DNA from 4 places in the Methylobacter sp. S3L5C genome. Region 3 is predicted to be linked to each of the others. Evidence: riboswitches for the same ligand, from Rfam matches in the RefSeq annotation. Region 3 holds a riboswitch; each other region holds the start of a gene.
The links. Region 3 has a riboswitch for cyclic di-GMP ahead of KKZ03_RS07715 (hypothetical protein). Riboswitches for the same ligand answer to the same signal wherever they lie in the genome.

Region 1 (4,365 bases), 1.5 Mb from region 3:
CTGGCTCGCTTCCTCGATAAACTGGGCGAGTATGACCAGGTTTTTGCTCATTTGCATCTATCAGCTAACGTTTCCAAACGCCTGCCTGAAGTATTACGCCAGGATGCGAAGTTGGTACCACAAATGCTGAAAACCAATAAAGCCGAATTTAACCGTGAATTACTGGGGCGCTGGTCAAACACCCTGTTTCCAGCCGATCAACCTGCGCCAGTTTTCTTGCTGGGTTTTATGCGTACCGGCACCACGTTAACCCAGGAAGTATTGGGCGCTAACCCTGATATTTTTGTCGCGGACGAAACTGATTTAATAGTTACTGTGGTTCAAGAATTAAACCGGCTTTCCCATAATCAGGGCAACGTACCAGATCAACTGAGGAAACTTGATTTGGCAGGCGTGTTGCACTTGCGGAAATTTTACTGGAACAGGGCGCATGCCTTATACGGCGACAAGATTGGTAGCCGCTTGTTACTTGATAAAACTACCATGAACACTATTGATTTAGGATTGATTAACTGTCTTTTTCCTGATGCCAAACTGGTTTTTCTGCTGCGTGATCCTCGTGATGTCTGCCTGAGTTGCTTTATGCAGACCATGATACCCACACCGTCAACCGTACATTTACTAAGCTGGCAAGATACTGCACAGTTTTATGCGCAGGTTATGGATTGGTGGATGACTATAAAACCGCAATTGACGATGGATTTTATCGAATTTCGTTATGAAGATGCCGTATTCCAATTTGAACCGGCGTTTCGTAAGGTTTTTGACTTTTTGGATGTAAATTGGGACCCAGCCGTTGTAGATTTTCATAAACAAGCAGCCGGTAAATACATTTCCAGCCCCAGCTTTAATCAGGTTGCACAACCGCTTTATTCGTCGTCGGTTGGTCGTTGGCGGCATTATGAAACCGAATATGCAAAAATCTCGGCTTGGTTACAACCGATTATCAGCTTTTATGGCTACGACGATTAATGTTCACTTGCTACTGCTTGTAAAAAAGCAAGATACCGACCCGTGCTTACAATCTAAAGCTAAACCGTTTCAAAATTTCAATAACTTTTAAAACCTGAGTGACGGGGCAACAAACCGCGTCACGTTTGACTCTAAAACAATGAACTACCAGACATAAAAAACCGCCAAAGTAAACTTCAGCGGAAGATAAAAGGCTACTTGTCAAAGAGAAAAGCTACCTGCACCATCGGTTTGTAGTCGCATAAAAATTACCTAATACAATCGTTAATATAATACCCGTTAAATAGACTCGATATAACTTAGTAAAATCGAGGCTAATTCAAACTTGATGCCTCGATTCGGCTTTACTCCATCGAAGCTATTTGCCGCCCTTCCCTGTTACCCTGACTTTTACCCGCCACTAAAAATAACTCGTTTTATTAAAAAGCGGGATATCACCTACTTTTCATTTTTTTTATGTCAAATAACATAGTTTAATTAATTGTGCCTCCTGCTTCGCACCGGCTTTTACTACAACCGCAATAACGCTATCAAGTAACCTGTTGTAAGTAAATGATTTTTTTATTTTTTTAAGAAATGGCATAAAATATGCTAACTAAAAATAATAGAATAAACCGGCAACACTATCGCAGCGGTTTTGTTCTCAAAAAGAAAGTGCTGCATAAATATTATGCAAAGCTTTATTACTTTGCCACCCCCGTTGTGAAGCGGGCTCGGAAAGCCACGGATCTTGGGTTTTACTTAAGATAGCCGGGCTGCCTCTTTCGTCAATTAGCGAAAGAGGGCCCCAGTATTTTGTTAATGACAATAAATCCTTGGCAAGATGCTGGACAGGTTAACTTTTAAAATAAGCGACAACGATCACCATGATAAAAACCAAATTAGCTAAAGCCATCACAGTGGCCATTGCCGGCACAGCACTTTCCATGAGCGCGTCTACCACATTCGCGTCAACCACAATGTACAACACCTTTACAACAACAGTTTCTACAGCTACTGATGGCTGGACACGCACATTTGACAACGGTACCACCTCACCCGGCACTGCAACCGGCCCTGAAAGTCAGGGCAACAAAGGGACTATCGTACCTTGGTTGGGAACGTCTGCTGGTGCTTTGCCTCTTGGCTACACCGGTTCTTCTCATTTAAACTGGGCCGTTCAATTAACGGGTTCTGGAGATGCTGCAACCATTTCTGCGGCTGATTCCTTGGCAAAATATGGCACAGCAGCGGAAATCGACACCGGTGGCGGTGCGTGGCGCGATAACTCAGCACCAACAACAGGCTGGAAGCATCAAACTGATATTGGTTTAGTAACATCTAATGTGGCTCAAAACATTACCTTAAATTTAACAACACTGGGTAACTTACTCCCCAGTACATTCAGCAAATTTGGTGTCACCGTTTTTGATGGCATGGACACTAGCACTGCTAACTATAGCCATCACGGATCTTGGAATAATCCTGTTATTGCAAAACCTTATACAGCCAATAATCCATTTGCAACCACAGGGCTGACTAATATCGGCTATAGCGATAATGTTGATGGGGTTAACGGCTTTACCTTTGCCGCTGAAGCCGGTCATATTTATTCCATTTACTTGGGCGGCGTTGATTTCTCAAAATGGAATACCGGCGTTGATGGTTATGCGTTAAATATTAAAACCACCTCGCCCGTTCCTTTGCCGGGTGCCGTTTGGTTATTTGGCAGCGCGTTGGCCGGGTTTGTCGGTCTGCGTCGACGCAAATTAGCGGTATAAAATCTTAAAACTGCTGATATAAACAAAAACCCGGCACATCAAATTGATGTATCGGGTTTTTGTGTTTGTAGATGATGCCTTCCCGGCCGCCTAGTACAACCCTTTCTGTCGTTTCGACATACCGCTATTTACCGACAGAAACAGGTGATGTAAGCGCTTGTCTTTTAAAACTAATAACGTCCACCGTCATGAAAAAATTGCTTTTATCAACCCTGATATTTTTGGCTACTGCCCCTCTGGCAAACGCAGCACAAGAAGGTCAACCTACCCCTCAATGTCCCGCCGCACTTACTGGCAATGCTGAAAAACTTGACCTTAATGCCTATAAAGGCAAAGTGATTTTGATTGATTTTTGGGCGACCTGGTGTCCACCCTGTAAAAAATCAATGCCGTTTTTTAACAGTTTGCGTAACGAACACGTCAAAAACGGCTTTGAGATTATTGCCATCAATGTCGATGAAAATAGCGAAGAAGCCAAACAGTTTCTTGTTAGCAATGCCGTTGATTACGTCACGGCTTTTGATCCAAAAGGCGACTGCCCTGCCAAGTTTGATGTTCAAGCCATGCCGTCGACTTATCTGGTCGATAAAACCGGCAAAATCAGAAAAATACATCTCGGCTTTCGGGATGAGGACAAAGACATGATTAGTGCACAAGTTTCGGCGCTACTGGCTGAATAACTTTAAGGATTTACATCATGCACGCTTTAACACAATGGCTTGGTGAGCAACGTCTTACCTTGGATAAGACTATGCGACCGACACTCAATGTGTTCGTTACATTCGGTAACTTATCGAACTACACGAGAAATCAATGGACTCACCGACTGGTCATCGCCCTACTCTGTAGCAGCGTGCTTGTTTGCCAAGGTTGTAGCACGGTTGCGCCCTGGCAACGGGGTAATCTGGCCAAACCGGAAATGGGTATCAATCCCCACCCCAATTTAAACAGCTTTCGTGATCATATTTTTACCAGCAAAGAAGCCTCACAAGGTGGACATAGCGGTGCAGGAGGCGGTTGTGGCTGCAATTAAATCAGACAAAAAAACTGCACTGGCGGCATTCACGACAGCGGCACTCAGTCTGCCCGGATTGACTGTCTCGGCCGCCATCCCTTCGGCACAAATACTATCCAATGTCAGTTACGGCCATTACCAGGAAAGTGATAACCGTATGCAGGTTGATATTTACCATGCCGATGCGATTATTCCGTTGACCGACCGGCTTGAATTGGCTTTTAGTCTTGATCGCGATACTTACAGTGGTGCCACGCCATCGTTTAGCATGCCGGCAAGCATGACCAATGTGGCCAAATACAAACAAAAAGCGGATGGCACAGTCTCAAATGAACTTAGTTATGTTGATGTCATATCAGCCGCATCAGGTGGTGTCACGGCAGCAGGATTAACCATACTTGGGGGTCTTAACGGTTTTCAGTCATTTTCTGATGGCAATACCGCAGCCCAGGCAGAAATTACCACCAATAGTAACACTCAGCTAACCGCGCTTGAAACCACAAAAACCAACGATCAAGCAGCGCTAGACACCTCTTATAATGCGGATAAAGCTCTTATTACAGACACTTACAAATCAGATTTAAATAACCTCAATGTTGCAATCCCTGCGTTGACCGA
Region 2 (4,365 bases), 440 kb from region 3:
TGTAAACGGCTGCATAAAACAGCTTAAACATACATCGCGAGGGTCTCGCAAAGCAAACAAAATATTTGCTTCGGGAAAGACAGTACTGATAAATCCGGCATCAATACTATTAAGAGCCACTTTATCGATAAACCGTTTGCATGGTGCAACACTACCATATTCTTCTTCAACACGTTGCCAGTATAATCGGCGCAAATGCCGAATCTCGTTAACACCACAAGCATGCAGGGCTTGCGGTATATCATTGACCACGCCGGTGAGCTTTGCCAACTCTTGGGTTAACTCAAAAATTAATTCATTTTCGTCCGAGGTAAACACCGCCGGATGCGCAGCCAATATTTGCTCGGTGAGAGTGGTACCTGAACGTAAAAAACCAAACAAAAATGACGGTACCGGCAAGGCATCTACCTGTAAGTCTTCCAGTGACCAACGCGTCAATAACGCCTTATCAAACCCCGCCTTGTTTTTGGCAATACTATCAAAAATAGCCTCTTTGTTTACTTTACTAACTTCCGGCAAAGCTTGATGCAAGACGGCAGCTTGATTCAGCGCCGTAAATGCAGCGTCGTATTGCTGTTGTTTATCCAAGACCGTGGCCAGTTCCAAATAGGCACGCGCAATCAGCGGTGGCTGGTGAGGAGCTTCGGTAATCCTCATCAGCCTTGCACTAGCCGCATCCAACTGCCCTTGCCGGGCATCCAAAATAGCCAACAACGTATTACATCCCGGATCATTCGGCAATAATTGACAAGCCTTATGCGAAGCCAGCAATGCTTCATCAACACGATTGATACGACTCAAACACATTGCCAGCGTATTTTGCGCAACAGGAGATTGGGGCATCAGACGTACCGCCAGTTGCGCCAGTTTAAGTGCTGCCTCCAGATCGCCCCAGTGTTGCAGTTGTCCTGACAATTCCAGTAACTGGGCAATATCACGACTTTTCACAGATTCCTTTTCTACTTGTGCCGCCGCTTGCCGAAGATACGTTAAACCTTCCCGATGCTTGCGCTGCCAGCAAAGTTTTTGTCCAACACCGGCCAACGCTTCGGCATGCTTGGGCTTGATCACAAGTACTTGCCGAAACCAGCACTCGGCAGTGTCAAAGTCACCACGCGAGATTGCTAACCGGGCATTTTGTAACCATCCGGCAATATCGGAAGATTTTGTTTGTTTAACGATATCGCCAACCTGAACACAACAAGCCTTAAACTTTTTTCCGCTGCCACAAGGGCAAGGATCATTACGTCCCACCCGGAAATTTTTGGGACTATCAATACCTGTTATCGGTTGAGCAAATTTGGCAATGGAGGTTTTTATCATGGATAAGTGGCAATTAACTTAAAAAAAATCGAGCTGATGTAAAAATGGAGGTACCAAAAACATCAGGTTTACCATTGGATATCGATTAACAACTCTTTCTTTTTCCAGCGAAAATCGACATTCTAATCATTACCTTAACATTAACATCCTTGATCCGCAATCAGAAGCCTAACCACATTTTCCTCATAACCCATTGAGTATATTAATATTTAATCAAGCCCTATCAGAAAATTTTGATTAAACTGTGTTATATAACGCATTACAAATGCGTTATATAACACAGTTATTTTATAGACCATTACAGTAATCCTGCCTATAAACCCGGTGCTTTGGTCTGATAATAGTATTACATTCAATATGTTGGTTAAAAATTGCTTATCCGGGTGAGAATTTCTCCTAAAAATAATAACTCCCCTGAATATACCTTTCCATAAAAAACAAAAAACATATACTTGCTTTTAATCAATCTATTACAGACTCCATAGAAAAATATACTACCAATTTATAGATAATGGCACAGGCATTGCTAAATTAAGTAACAACTAGATAAAAACGCTGTTGATATTTTGGCAATACGTCTAGCAACCAGCCACACCCGTCGCGAGGCGGGGCCGGAAAGTCACGGTTCTTAATACAAATTTAAGAAGGCCGGGCCGCCTCCTAAAGTAATGGGGAGGATCTTGGTGTTTTCCTTAATCTTTAAGGTAACGCTGAGAACATTACTGTTATCAATTAATCAATTTAATATAAACAGTAAAAAGGATATCAAATGAAACAAATAAACTTATTGACGGCCTCTCTAACCATTTTAGGCACTCTGATTGCATCTCCAGCGGTACAGGCTCATGCCTCTCTTAATGCGGGCGGTACCGGTGCCAACCCCGTTTGGACAAATGGGGCAATTACGCCTTGGTTACCTAATGATGCGACTGTCTCTTCAATCGGTTATTTAGGTATCCACAGCATAAGCAATAAGCGTGTAATTCAAACCGGTGTTTATGGTACTGCTTATAACGCCACTACCAATCCTGGTGGCGTTACTACCGCTAATCTCGGCGGCACTTTTGGCGGCGCGACTCCAGTGGTAGGTGATTCGTTGCTAGGTCAGACTTATAAATACAACAATAACGCCGCTAACCCTACAGATCTTGCTCTAACATCAATTTCAACGGGTGCTAATTCTTGGGCCGCCGGCGTATCCGACACCAATACCGGTTTGTCTTTCGGTAATATGCATGTCAGCAGCGGTACAGGCAATCCGGAAGGCAATTTAATGCCGACTGTTAATTATTTAAACATTACGGTTGGTGACGACCCATTGTTTACCGGTATCGGCCAATTGGCATTTTCATTGTACCAAGGTTGGGCACAAGGCCCCGGTCTGCTGGGTATGAACTTGTTAGGCACTGTAACTGCAAGCTCTATTGGTCAAGATATTGGTCTTAGTCTTGCGCTGTCAGGACTGACACGTAATGCTCCAGGTACTGAAGGCGAATACACCATCGTGGTTGGCGATCAAAGCGCTGAAGGCGGTCAATACAGAATGGCTTTGGAAGCGTCCCTTACTGCCCGTTACGGTAACATAGTAACCGCATCAGCAGTTCCGGTTCCTGGTGCTGTATGGTTGTTTGGTAGTGCATTAATTGGTTTGGTTGGTTATGGCCGTCGTAAAACGGCTATTGCTGCTTAAATTAAAATTGAAGTGCCTATTGTTTCCAGAAATGGCAGTCGATGCGGCAGTAACTATTAATAACCATCAGAAGGATACAACCGTGAACAAAAAACAACTTAATAAAGCGATTATTGGCATTCTTGGCCTGGCAACACTCTCGGCTGTCTCATTACAAGCTAATGCCTTTAGCGCGACATCATTAGGAACTTTTACAGGAACTACCATTAGCAGAGACGATGCAACACCTTTCAAATCCTGGTCAGATTATGGTGCAGAAGTCAACTTTGGCTGGGTTCATACTGCTGACTGGTTTAAACTGCAAGTGGGCTCTGCTGCCGACATCACCGCAGGAACTACTTTTAATGTCGAATTTAAACTGGCAGGTCGCGGTACATCTCAACCGTTAAACACTGGCGGCTTCACGCTTTGGACAAGTGGCACTGCTGCGACTGTCGAAGGCGGGGGCTTTCATGAATACAATCAGGTTCGCGGACCTGGCGATAATGGCATCACTACCAATGATCTTATTGGCAATGTAGTTAGTGGACATAATGGTTGGGTAGGTTATGCGCAAAATGGCTTAAGCTTTACTAATGGCGATGGCGATGTGGTTGCCAACGGTGGAGCCTGGAATACCAGTTCGCCCTATCTGACGGGTGGCGCAGCAAGTGCAGGAAGCAACGCAACGCTTGACCTTTATGGATTAAAAGCCGGTTATTATCTTATTGGTTTGGGTGGTGTTTGTCCTGATGACAGTGCAAGCTGTATCACTACAACACCAGGATCACGTCAATACACCTTTACCGCTTCATCGACTGTTGCTCCAGTACCTTTACCTGCCGCCGCCTGGTTATTTGGTAGCGCTTTGATGGGTTATTTGGGTCTGCAAAGACGTAAAATGGCTGTTTAAATTCGTTCTGAATTTAAGCTCTTATCCAAACGGAGCCGAAGTTGCCCCGGTTCCGTTTGGACACTAAACTCAAAAAGTATCAACGGATATAAACTTTTTTTATCAATGCATAACCGGCTTGTTTACGCTATTTGAATCCCGAAACGGGTTTTCGCGTAGCGCTGCTACCTGACCGGTTTCCCGGTATTTTTTATAGTCAGCAAGTACTTGAGCATGATCGAACGCCAAAGACTCAGGCAGCTCATTAAGCAAAAACAGACGACAATTTTTGGCATCATCAGCGGCTACCGGTGTTCCCGCTGCCTCAGCAACATAAACCGCGGTCACCGTATGCCCACGCGAATCGCGGGCTGGATCAGAATAAATTCCCAGCAAGGCAAGCAGAGTGACATCCAACCCGACTTCTTCCTGTGCTTCGCGCACACCAGCCAGTTCGATAATTTCACCCAGATCAACAAAC
Region 3 (4,365 bases):
GCAAACCCTGGATGGTTTCGATGCCACTGTGGCTTTCTACAAACAGACCGTACTTACCGGCTTTCAGGAAGTTGAAGATAATGTGGCGGCACTGCGGATTCTCGAAGAAGAAGCGCAAGTTCAGGACAAAGCCGTAACGGCGGCTCGCGAAGCATTGGCGATGATATCCAATCAATATCAGGCCGGTATGGTCAGTTATTTGAATGTAATGACCGCTCAGGCGGTGGCGCTAAATAACCAGCAAACGGCGATACAACTCTTGGGTAATCGACTGGGAACCTCGGTTCAACTGGTTAAAGCCTTGGGCGGAGGCTGGAATGTCGCCATGTTGCCGACACCTGACGAAGCCGGTGGCGAAGTGAAGTGGACAGATTTTTTACCATATCCGGTTAACTGAGCAGTTTGACTGATAGTAGTAGTCAGGTAGCAGACCAATAGCGATCATTAATCGGTAAAACCGTCACAATGCAAAATGAGACTGTTTCATTTACCTTGTTAAATTTATGGCTATCTTTATCTAATCTTAATCAAACCTACAGGCTTCCTCTCATGTTGATTATGTAAGCTGTACGCAGTCGTAAACTTGCCCGTAAAGCCGGCTTTAAACCCAACAATATAAGCAGCAGTAACTTAGCGGTGATTGGAAATGGATAATGAACTTTTAATAAATCAAGCCCAACATCTTTTTGTGCTGTTGAATACCAGACAAAAGGAATCCGACCTGGAAAACAGGATGGGGTTTGATCGTCTGTACCCTATCGTAAGACGTGCTTTCCGTCGTTATCATCGTCGACTAAGACACTTAAACAGATAAGACCTGCTTCCTATATTTGCTATTTTCTGCGACTGCTATTTCAGTCCATCCTGACAGTAGGCCCTATAAATATTAATAAATCAGCAATTATTAGCAGAAAAATCTGGACGTTCATTTTATAAAGACCGGAAAATTTTGCATGCTGTTTGACCTATATCCTTTTTTGGAGAAAACATGAAAAAATATAATTTACCCATAATATTAATGGTTTCCGCATTAGCTACCGGATGTGCGTCTATGAGTGGGTGGCGTCCAATTCTTGATCCCCGCCTGGATGAACATCCGGAAACCGTTCAGCGCGACATGGCAGAGTGTAAGACACTGGCAGATCAAGCATCAGATATCACCAAAGAAGTCGCTATGGGTGCAGGTGTTGGTGCTGTTACTGGTGCCGCAGGTGGTGCAGCTGTTGGCGCTATAGCCGGCAGTGCGGCAACAGGTGCCGCAGGTGGTGCTATTTTGGCTATTCCCGTTGGCTTGTGGAAAGGCTATGAAGCCAACGAGGACTTTAAACGAGCATTCAGAACCTGTATGCGTCAGCGCAACCATACACTGGTCAACTAAAGGCAACCTTGAAAAATCATTATTTTTGGCCAATTGACAGTTCCTGAAAAAACCGAAATTTCTGCTGCAGATTGTCTTAATATTTATTGTCAGCAGCTATTAACCTGACTGATACCACTCAATAGCGTCATCAAAATATCTTATCAATCACGAACGATGCGCGTCGTAACTCAGCACAGCCCATGACTTTAGTGTCTGTAGAGTGCTTGTTACCATTCAAAACCCGACTCACTATTTTTAGAAGTTATTCTTTATTTATTTACGGTTTTGAAATAGCAACAATTTTAAGCATTTATAAGCAGGCGAGCTTGCCTGCTTATAGAAATTGCAAGATTGTGTTACACTTTTATCCAAGTGTGCATGATTGACGAATAAAAAAGCCAAACTTATTACAAGATAAGGACGGACAGCCACGGCGCTTATAAGCCAGCCGGGTTACATTAAATTTAATAAAAATTTTCTATAGGTAACAATATGCAACCTAAAAAAACACGCTTAGCACTAGCCTTAATTATTGGCACCGTAGCAACTGGCACAGCCCATGCGTCTTTAACGTCCAGTGACCCTTTGACGGTTTATGACTCAGTGCAAGACATTAACTGGTCCCAAGACACTAGTGCTGGTTACCTAAACCCTTCCATTAAGTCTAAGAATCTGTATTTATGGGCTGTTCGTCCGGGCAATGTTGCCATCGTTTCGGTACCTGCTACAATGCCATTACCCGGTGCAGTCTGGCTATTATTGAGCGGCATGCTCGGAATAATGGGCTTAAATCGTCGTAAAAATATCGGGTTATTCGGCAATTGACTGATTCTCAATCGAAAATAATTTCTTAATAGTAGCCAAGCTTCTGCTTGAAAATTAGTCAGAGTAAAACGATTTTACCGATAACATCCCTTATAAGGGATGTTATCGGCTCCTATTTATTGATTACAAGCCCAGAAAAGCAATAAATTCGTGCCTTTTTTCGTACTTTCGTGGACATTGGATTTTGCTTGTTAGCCTTACTTCTCCAATATGACACGTTGTATCGCACTCCATTTAGGATAAGACTAGCTTTTTTCCCCACCAATACAGGCAATATTTGCGGCCTTCTTAAATTCCACCTTAAGCCAGTCGATGCTGACCATAAAAAACTTCTCTCGGTAGGGTGGACAACGATTTTTTGCCTACTGCTTTTGACCGATGACTTAGTTAACCAGATGAAATATAAGAAGATTGCAAACCCAAGCCCCGCTTAATAATAAAAACTCTGCATTTATTTCGTGTCTTTCGTGCTTTTCGTGGACAATAAATAAAGAGGGCATGATTTTCTGCAAAACCCCCGTCTTACCCAAGATTTAATTCCAACATTGCTTTCCTGTTCACCCTATCACCTGAAAATTAGCCAGGCCTGACTCCATAAACTGTTGCTCAGGAAACACCTGAGTAACAAAAGGTTATTCAAACTGATGATCAACAAACAGTCGTTAATTGAGTAATCATTGCCATCAAGTCGAATTTCTATCCTAAAAACCTGCTTCACAAAACTCGTCATAACGCTATAAAACCATTAAATACAGATGGTTATAGTCATTTTCTATAACATTCCCTCCTAATATTTATGATTTTAAGAAAATATGGCACGGTACCTGCTTTATCTAAATCAACAGTATTAATTAAAGCCGGCCAGCACTTGGATTATCAAGCTGATTTGTCATTGAACAGCTAAGGTCCGGTGACTTTTTAAACAACGGGAGATATCGCATGAGTAGTCAATTAAAAGTTTTTAATAGAGTTGATCCATCTACATTTATACCGGAAAAGAAAAAGGGTAATGTCATTTCCATTAATGTGGGTGCCAGTCGACTGATAAAAAGATTCTCCGGTTCATCGGTCCCTGTAGTGTTGAGCGATTTTAAACATAATTCAGAAGTTCGCGACAACAAAGCCATCGATTATCTGCTTATCGGCATCTTGTCGATAGTCATACACTCCTTTGTCGTCGATCACTTCAAGCAAATACCTGTCGAAGAAGAGTTGGTCGAACCGGTTAAGCCGCCATCTAAGGTGCAAATTTCATTTGTTCGTCCCCAGCCACCCAAGCCGGTCGTTCAGCCACCGCCACCGCCGCCACCCAAAGTGGTGGCGCTTAAAAAACCGCCCAAACCCAAGATAAAACCCAAAGCGGCACCACCGGTTATCGAGCAGCCACCTGCTCCATCAACCAGTACGGTCACTGATGCAGCTGCTCCGCTAGTTCCTGCTCCTCCCGCACCGGTAGTGGAAAAAGTAACCCAACCACGTGCAGGCGCCGGTTATCTGAATAATCCACCGCCGGTTTATCCTGAAATAGCCATGGATCGTGGCTGGGAAGGCAAAGTGCTGATGAAAGTACATGTTCTGGCCAGTGGCAAGCCTGACACTGTTTCTGTACTTAAATCCAGCGGCAAAGATGTCTTGGATGATGAAGCGGTTAGAACCGTTAAAAAATGGTCATTTGTTCCGGCTATGCGAGGAACCACGCCAATCGATGGCTTGGTAACCGTTCCAATTTCTTTTAATTTACAAGGTTGAGGTTTTAATCATGACAGAAACAACATCTGCTGCAGCGGAAATTCCACAAGCAGCCACTCAAACACCCCTTTCAGGCTCACCAATTTCAGGCACTGATATTGCCGGCGCGGCTAATAGAGCGGCAACAACCGTTGCGGATGCTTCACCTGCAGCTACAAATCTGGCGACTTCGGCAGCGGATATAGCACCTGCGGCTCCTGAAATCACCTCGGCGCTAATTGTAGATGCCACTTTATGGATTTTAATCGCGTTTTCTGCCGTAACATGGGCTTTGATAATGATTAAGGGTATACAGCATCTGCGGATTTCGCATCACAATCGGGCTTTTAGCAAGAAGTTTTGGGGAGCCGAGGATTTTCAGGCCGCTTCTGCAATACAAGGTAATAACGGCCCGGCTGCCAGAGTCGCTGAAGCGGGGTTCGCCACGTTAC
Region 4 (4,365 bases), 940 kb from region 3:
TTGCACCTTCAATAGCTATACCACCTGCCAACCATTGGTAAGTAATCGGGGCAGTACCCATACCATCCAAATCCACCAAGGTATTGGCGACTGTCAATATTTGGTTTTGCTCAATCAAGCCGGAGATAGTGACGGTGCCGGTAGGCAGGTCATTAACATTGGCTACGGCAGTGGTGGCAGAGCTCAATACCTGTTCAAGTTTATTCAGGCCGTCGGTATAGCTGGCCTGAACGGTGATAACTTTGTTCACTTGCGCTTGAGTTAAGGTAAACGCCTCGCCTGTTGCACCTTCAATAGCTAGGCCACCTGCCAACCATTGGTAAGTAATCGGGACTGTACCCATACCATCCAAATCCGCCAAGGTATTAGCGGCTGTCAGCACTTCGCCTTGAGTCGGCGTACCGGAGATAGTGACGGTGCCGGTAGGCAAATCATTAACATTGGCTACGGCAGTGGTGGCAGAGCTCAATACCTGTTCAAGTTTATTCAGGCCGTCGGTATAGCTGGCCTGAACGGTGATGACTTTGTTCACTTGCGCTTGAGTTAAGGTAAACGTCTCGCCTGTTGCACCTTCAATAGCTATACCACCTGCCAACCATTGGTAAGTAATCGGGGCAGTACCCATACCATCCAAATCCACCAAGGTATTGGCGACTGTCAATATTTGGTTTTGCTCAATCAAGCCGGAGATAGTGACGGTGCCGGTAGGCAGGTCATTGACATTGGCTACCATAGTGGTGGCAACACTCGTTACTTGTTCAGCGGTAAGTAGTTGGTCAGTATAGCTGGCTTTAACGGTAATTTCTTTGCCCACTTGCTCTTGAGTTAACGTCCACGTAGCGGCTATTGCGCCGCTAATGGCTACTGTATCAGCAAACCATTGGTAAGTAATAGTTGCTGGATTCAAACCATCGGCATCGACCAAGGTACTGATGTCTGCTGTCAGTATTTGGCCTTGAGTCGGCGTACCGGAGATAGTGACGGTGCCGGTAGGCAAGTCATTAACAGCCACGACAGTCACAGTTACTGTCGCACTAGTGGATAGCAACGCGCTATCGCTGGCTACATAGCTAAAGTCAGCCACACCGCTGAAGTTGGCAGACGGGGTAAAACTGACTGTGCCGTCGGCATTTAATACCGCTGTGCCGTTGTTGCCGGAGGTGACACTGGCGATGGTTAAGGCTGCGCCTTCAACATCAGTATCATTACCCAGCAATTGTGCTGCCGTATAGATAATCAACGTGTCTTCAGTCGCAGTGAGGCTGTCATCGACGGCTACCGGAGCAGTATTAACAGGAGCAATATTTATATTATCCAACGACATGGCAAACTGCATACCGTCTACAGGTGTTTGCTGATAGCCGGCATAATGAATCCAGAAAGCGCCAATATTTTCAAAAGCGCTACTGAGTGTCACCAGACCGTTAAAACCGTTAGTCAATGTTTGACGGGCAATCCAGGCACCACTATTGGCATCAGTATCCAGGGTTGGATTTAATGCCGAGGCATAACCCAAAATTTCCCAATAATCATTGGCACCGGCCACGCTGGTTACTGACTCACCTGAACTTTGGCTTATGTAAGTGCCAGTAGCATACGGATTTTCATCACTAGCCACCGCATCAAAATTAAGTGATGTCAGGCTAAAGGCGCTACTGTCCAAAGCCCTGATATAAAGTCCACTAGAGTCGGAATGATACATCACGTTTCTGTCATTAACCGTTCCACCACGGTGAACATGGGCGATGTTGTTGGAAGTATCCTGGACAATACCCACCACCAAGCCATCTTCGTAATAAGCGCCAGCGGCATTTGTGCCAGCAGTAAGACCACCGGATTGAGGAGCAACATTAGCAAAACCTGCATAGGCGGACTGGGTCATGCCCAGGTTGCCCGCTGTACTTGCAACTTGTGGATTATCCACTTCACCTTTATTAAAGTTTATAACAGCCGCACCTGCTAATATTCCGTTATAAACCGGTTGCAAGGCTATTGCCTCAATAGTTCCGGTAGCCGCTTCCAATACCCAATTACCGCCCAAGGCCGTTGCGCCGGTTAAGTCAGTTGACGCCGCCACATCGGCACTGGTTAAGGCCGCAAATTGATTGATAAAATCCAACCCAACGGGGTCTGCTGCGACATTACAGCCATACAGCAAAATATCACCGGTGGCGTTTAAGGCACTACCTATCGTTTCCAGTTGGCTGGTGTATTGCTGTAAATTGTCAGTAGTTAGGGTAGTTGAACCCAAACTGATACTGCCCGCACTGCCGTGGGAAATAATTTGCAGGCTTTGCAACGGAACAAAATTTTGTGTGTTTGCGGCTAACGTCGTCAGGTAAGCACTGATTTGGGCGAGTCCATCAGAACCCGAATCAAGAATTAACACAGCCGTATCGGTGCCAACATCGGCGGCCAAGCTTTGCCAGTTGCCAACTTGGCTGTCGATGACTAACAATTTTTTGACTGGAGTAATGACTTGATTCATGGTGAATACCTAATTTGCTGTGTAGATTAAAAGAGTTATGTTTTTTAGTACTATTGAAGCGACTGGCAACTCGCCAGGTCTTTTATATACATTTTTAATTCATGTACCGTAAACAAAACGACACATAGATCGGCTATTATGGTGTGCTGGCTTAAGCTCGATAATCTCGTCCTTAAATCGACTATCAGCGACCCGCTCAGGTAATCTCTGCTTTAGCTGTGATTATGGAATAGTGAAATTATTTGACTCATGCTGAATAGCTTTTTTGTGTGTAATAAAGGTCTTTTTTTAATTTAAAACTGCATTTGATATATCCTGAGTTCGAGATAAGAAAAATGAGGCCAACGCTTTAATAAAAGAAAACAATCTCAGCGTCTTACTAAGGATTTATTGTCATCAACTAAATGCTGAGGCCCTCTTTCGTTAAATGACGAAAAGGCAGCCCGGCCATCTTAAGTAAAACCCAAGATCCGTGGCTTTCCGAGCCCGATTCACAACGGGGGTGGCAAAGTGATAAAGTTTTGCATGATATTTATGCAGTACTTTCTTTTCTGAGAGCAAACCAGCGGCAATAGCTGTTACTGGCTTATTGTTATTTAGCAGATTTTATGCCAAATCTTAAAAAAACAATAAAAATCCTTTTCTTACAACGAGTTGCTTAATATTACTATTAGGATTGCAATAAAAAACGATGCGAAACTGGAGGCACAATTAATTAAACTGTGTTATTTGACATAAAAAAATGAAAAGTAGGTGATATGACGCAATTTACCCTCTGGAGTAGACTTATAAATAAGCTTTAGTACTGTTTTGGGATAGTCTGTGCCGTATTCATTTTGAGGAACTTGCAACACCCATTAAACCGAAGGGAATTAGTAGCCAGAACGGCAAAAAAAGAAACAACCTGCCAAAAAATGATAAAATAAAATTTTATAAAATCCAACTTTATTAAGGGCATGAGCAAGTTACGAGACAGCTCATCACAAATATGACTTAAGATACAAGGCTCTTTATTTCAATGGCTGCAAGAAGAGTTGGGTTCACTAACAGAGAAACAACAAAAATTAGCCACCACATTAGAAATAGTGCACATCGAAGAATTCATCTGCCCCAACCATGGCTTTTCACGTCGCCCACCTCAAAACCGCATGGTCATCGCCAGGGTATTTGTGGAAAAAACGATTTATAACATGCCGACGACACGCACGTTGCTCGATCAATTTGAAACCGATAGCGGCTTAAGACGGATTTGCGACTGAGAACGTAAAAACGCTGCCCACCGATGCATCATACTCAATGTTCAAGTTTTTTTAACTTGACTGGGACGAACCCAGATAAATCAGGGTGTTTTCGTCAATAGACATAAGTGCCACATAATTTCAATCATAGTTGTAAGGCTCAATTTAATGGCGACATCACGACTATTACTTATAATTTAATGCGCGTTTGTGAAGAAATTTCAAAAATACAAAATCCAACACTGATTCATCCATTAGATAAAAAATATACCAAAGGCCTTGAGAAAAGACAGAAAATAGCCAAGAAAAACAGTGTCTTTGTTCCGGTCAAAATAGTTGTCACCGAACAATGGATTCACGACAGGCTTTATGCTTGTCGCTCTTCAGGTTGAATAATCCAAGCCATGCAACCAATAATAAGGTATAGACTCCATAACAAGATCTAAAATGAACTTTAAATTTCAAAATAAAAACCTGCGACTGCTATCCTATACTTTACCCATTGTTACATTACAAAGCCTAAGCAATTGTAATACGTTATAAGCTTATCCAAATATCTGTGCCATAAATATAAAAGTTATTTTCCAATCAAGACAATGGCTTGTACGGCAATGCCTTCTTTGCGACCTTCAAAGCCTA

Region 1: another riboswitch for cyclic di-GMP. It lies ahead of KKZ03_RS14415 (VPLPA-CTERM sorting domain-containing protein); the one in region 3 lies ahead of KKZ03_RS07715 (hypothetical protein).
Region 2: another riboswitch for cyclic di-GMP. It lies ahead of KKZ03_RS09525 (hypothetical protein); the one in region 3 lies ahead of KKZ03_RS07715 (hypothetical protein).
Region 4: another riboswitch for cyclic di-GMP. It lies ahead of KKZ03_RS03520 (DUF4347 domain-containing protein); the one in region 3 lies ahead of KKZ03_RS07715 (hypothetical protein).

The regions. Positions count from the first base shown of each region.
Region 1 covers NZ_CP076024.1:3,216,778-3,221,142, reverse strand. The annotation lists gene KKZ03_RS14420 (sulfotransferase) at 1-972, shown strand, start outside; cyclic di-GMP riboswitch class I at 1,653-1,735, shown strand; gene KKZ03_RS14415 (VPLPA-CTERM sorting domain-containing protein) at 1,839-2,732, shown strand; gene KKZ03_RS14410 (TlpA disulfide reductase family protein) at 2,921-3,412, shown strand; gene KKZ03_RS14405 (DUF4266 domain-containing protein) at 3,430-3,765, shown strand; gene KKZ03_RS14400 (DUF3570 domain-containing protein) at 3,752-4,365, shown strand, end outside.
Region 2 covers NZ_CP076024.1:2,111,310-2,115,674, reverse strand. The annotation lists gene KKZ03_RS09530 (sulfotransferase) at 1-1,323, opposite strand, end outside; cyclic di-GMP riboswitch class I at 1,902-1,984, shown strand; gene KKZ03_RS09525 (hypothetical protein) at 2,093-3,013, shown strand; gene KKZ03_RS09520 (hypothetical protein) at 3,096-3,905, shown strand; gene KKZ03_RS09515 (NUDIX hydrolase) at 4,008-4,365, opposite strand, start outside.
Region 3 covers NZ_CP076024.1:1,666,928-1,671,292, reverse strand. The annotation lists gene KKZ03_RS07725 (efflux transporter outer membrane subunit) at 1-397, shown strand, start outside; gene KKZ03_RS07720 (glycine zipper family protein) at 989-1,378, shown strand; cyclic di-GMP riboswitch class I at 1,748-1,821, shown strand; gene KKZ03_RS07715 (hypothetical protein) at 1,853-2,185, shown strand; gene KKZ03_RS07710 (energy transducer TonB) at 3,125-3,934, shown strand; gene KKZ03_RS07705 (MotA/TolQ/ExbB proton channel family protein) at 3,945-4,365, shown strand, end outside.
Region 4 covers NZ_CP076024.1:722,548-726,912, forward strand. The annotation lists gene KKZ03_RS03520 (DUF4347 domain-containing protein) at 1-2,488, opposite strand, end outside; cyclic di-GMP riboswitch class I at 2,923-3,005, opposite strand; gene KKZ03_RS03525 (hypothetical protein) at 3,855-4,118, shown strand; gene ispF (2-C-methyl-D-erythritol 2,4-cyclodiphosphate synthase) at 4,304-4,365, opposite strand, start outside.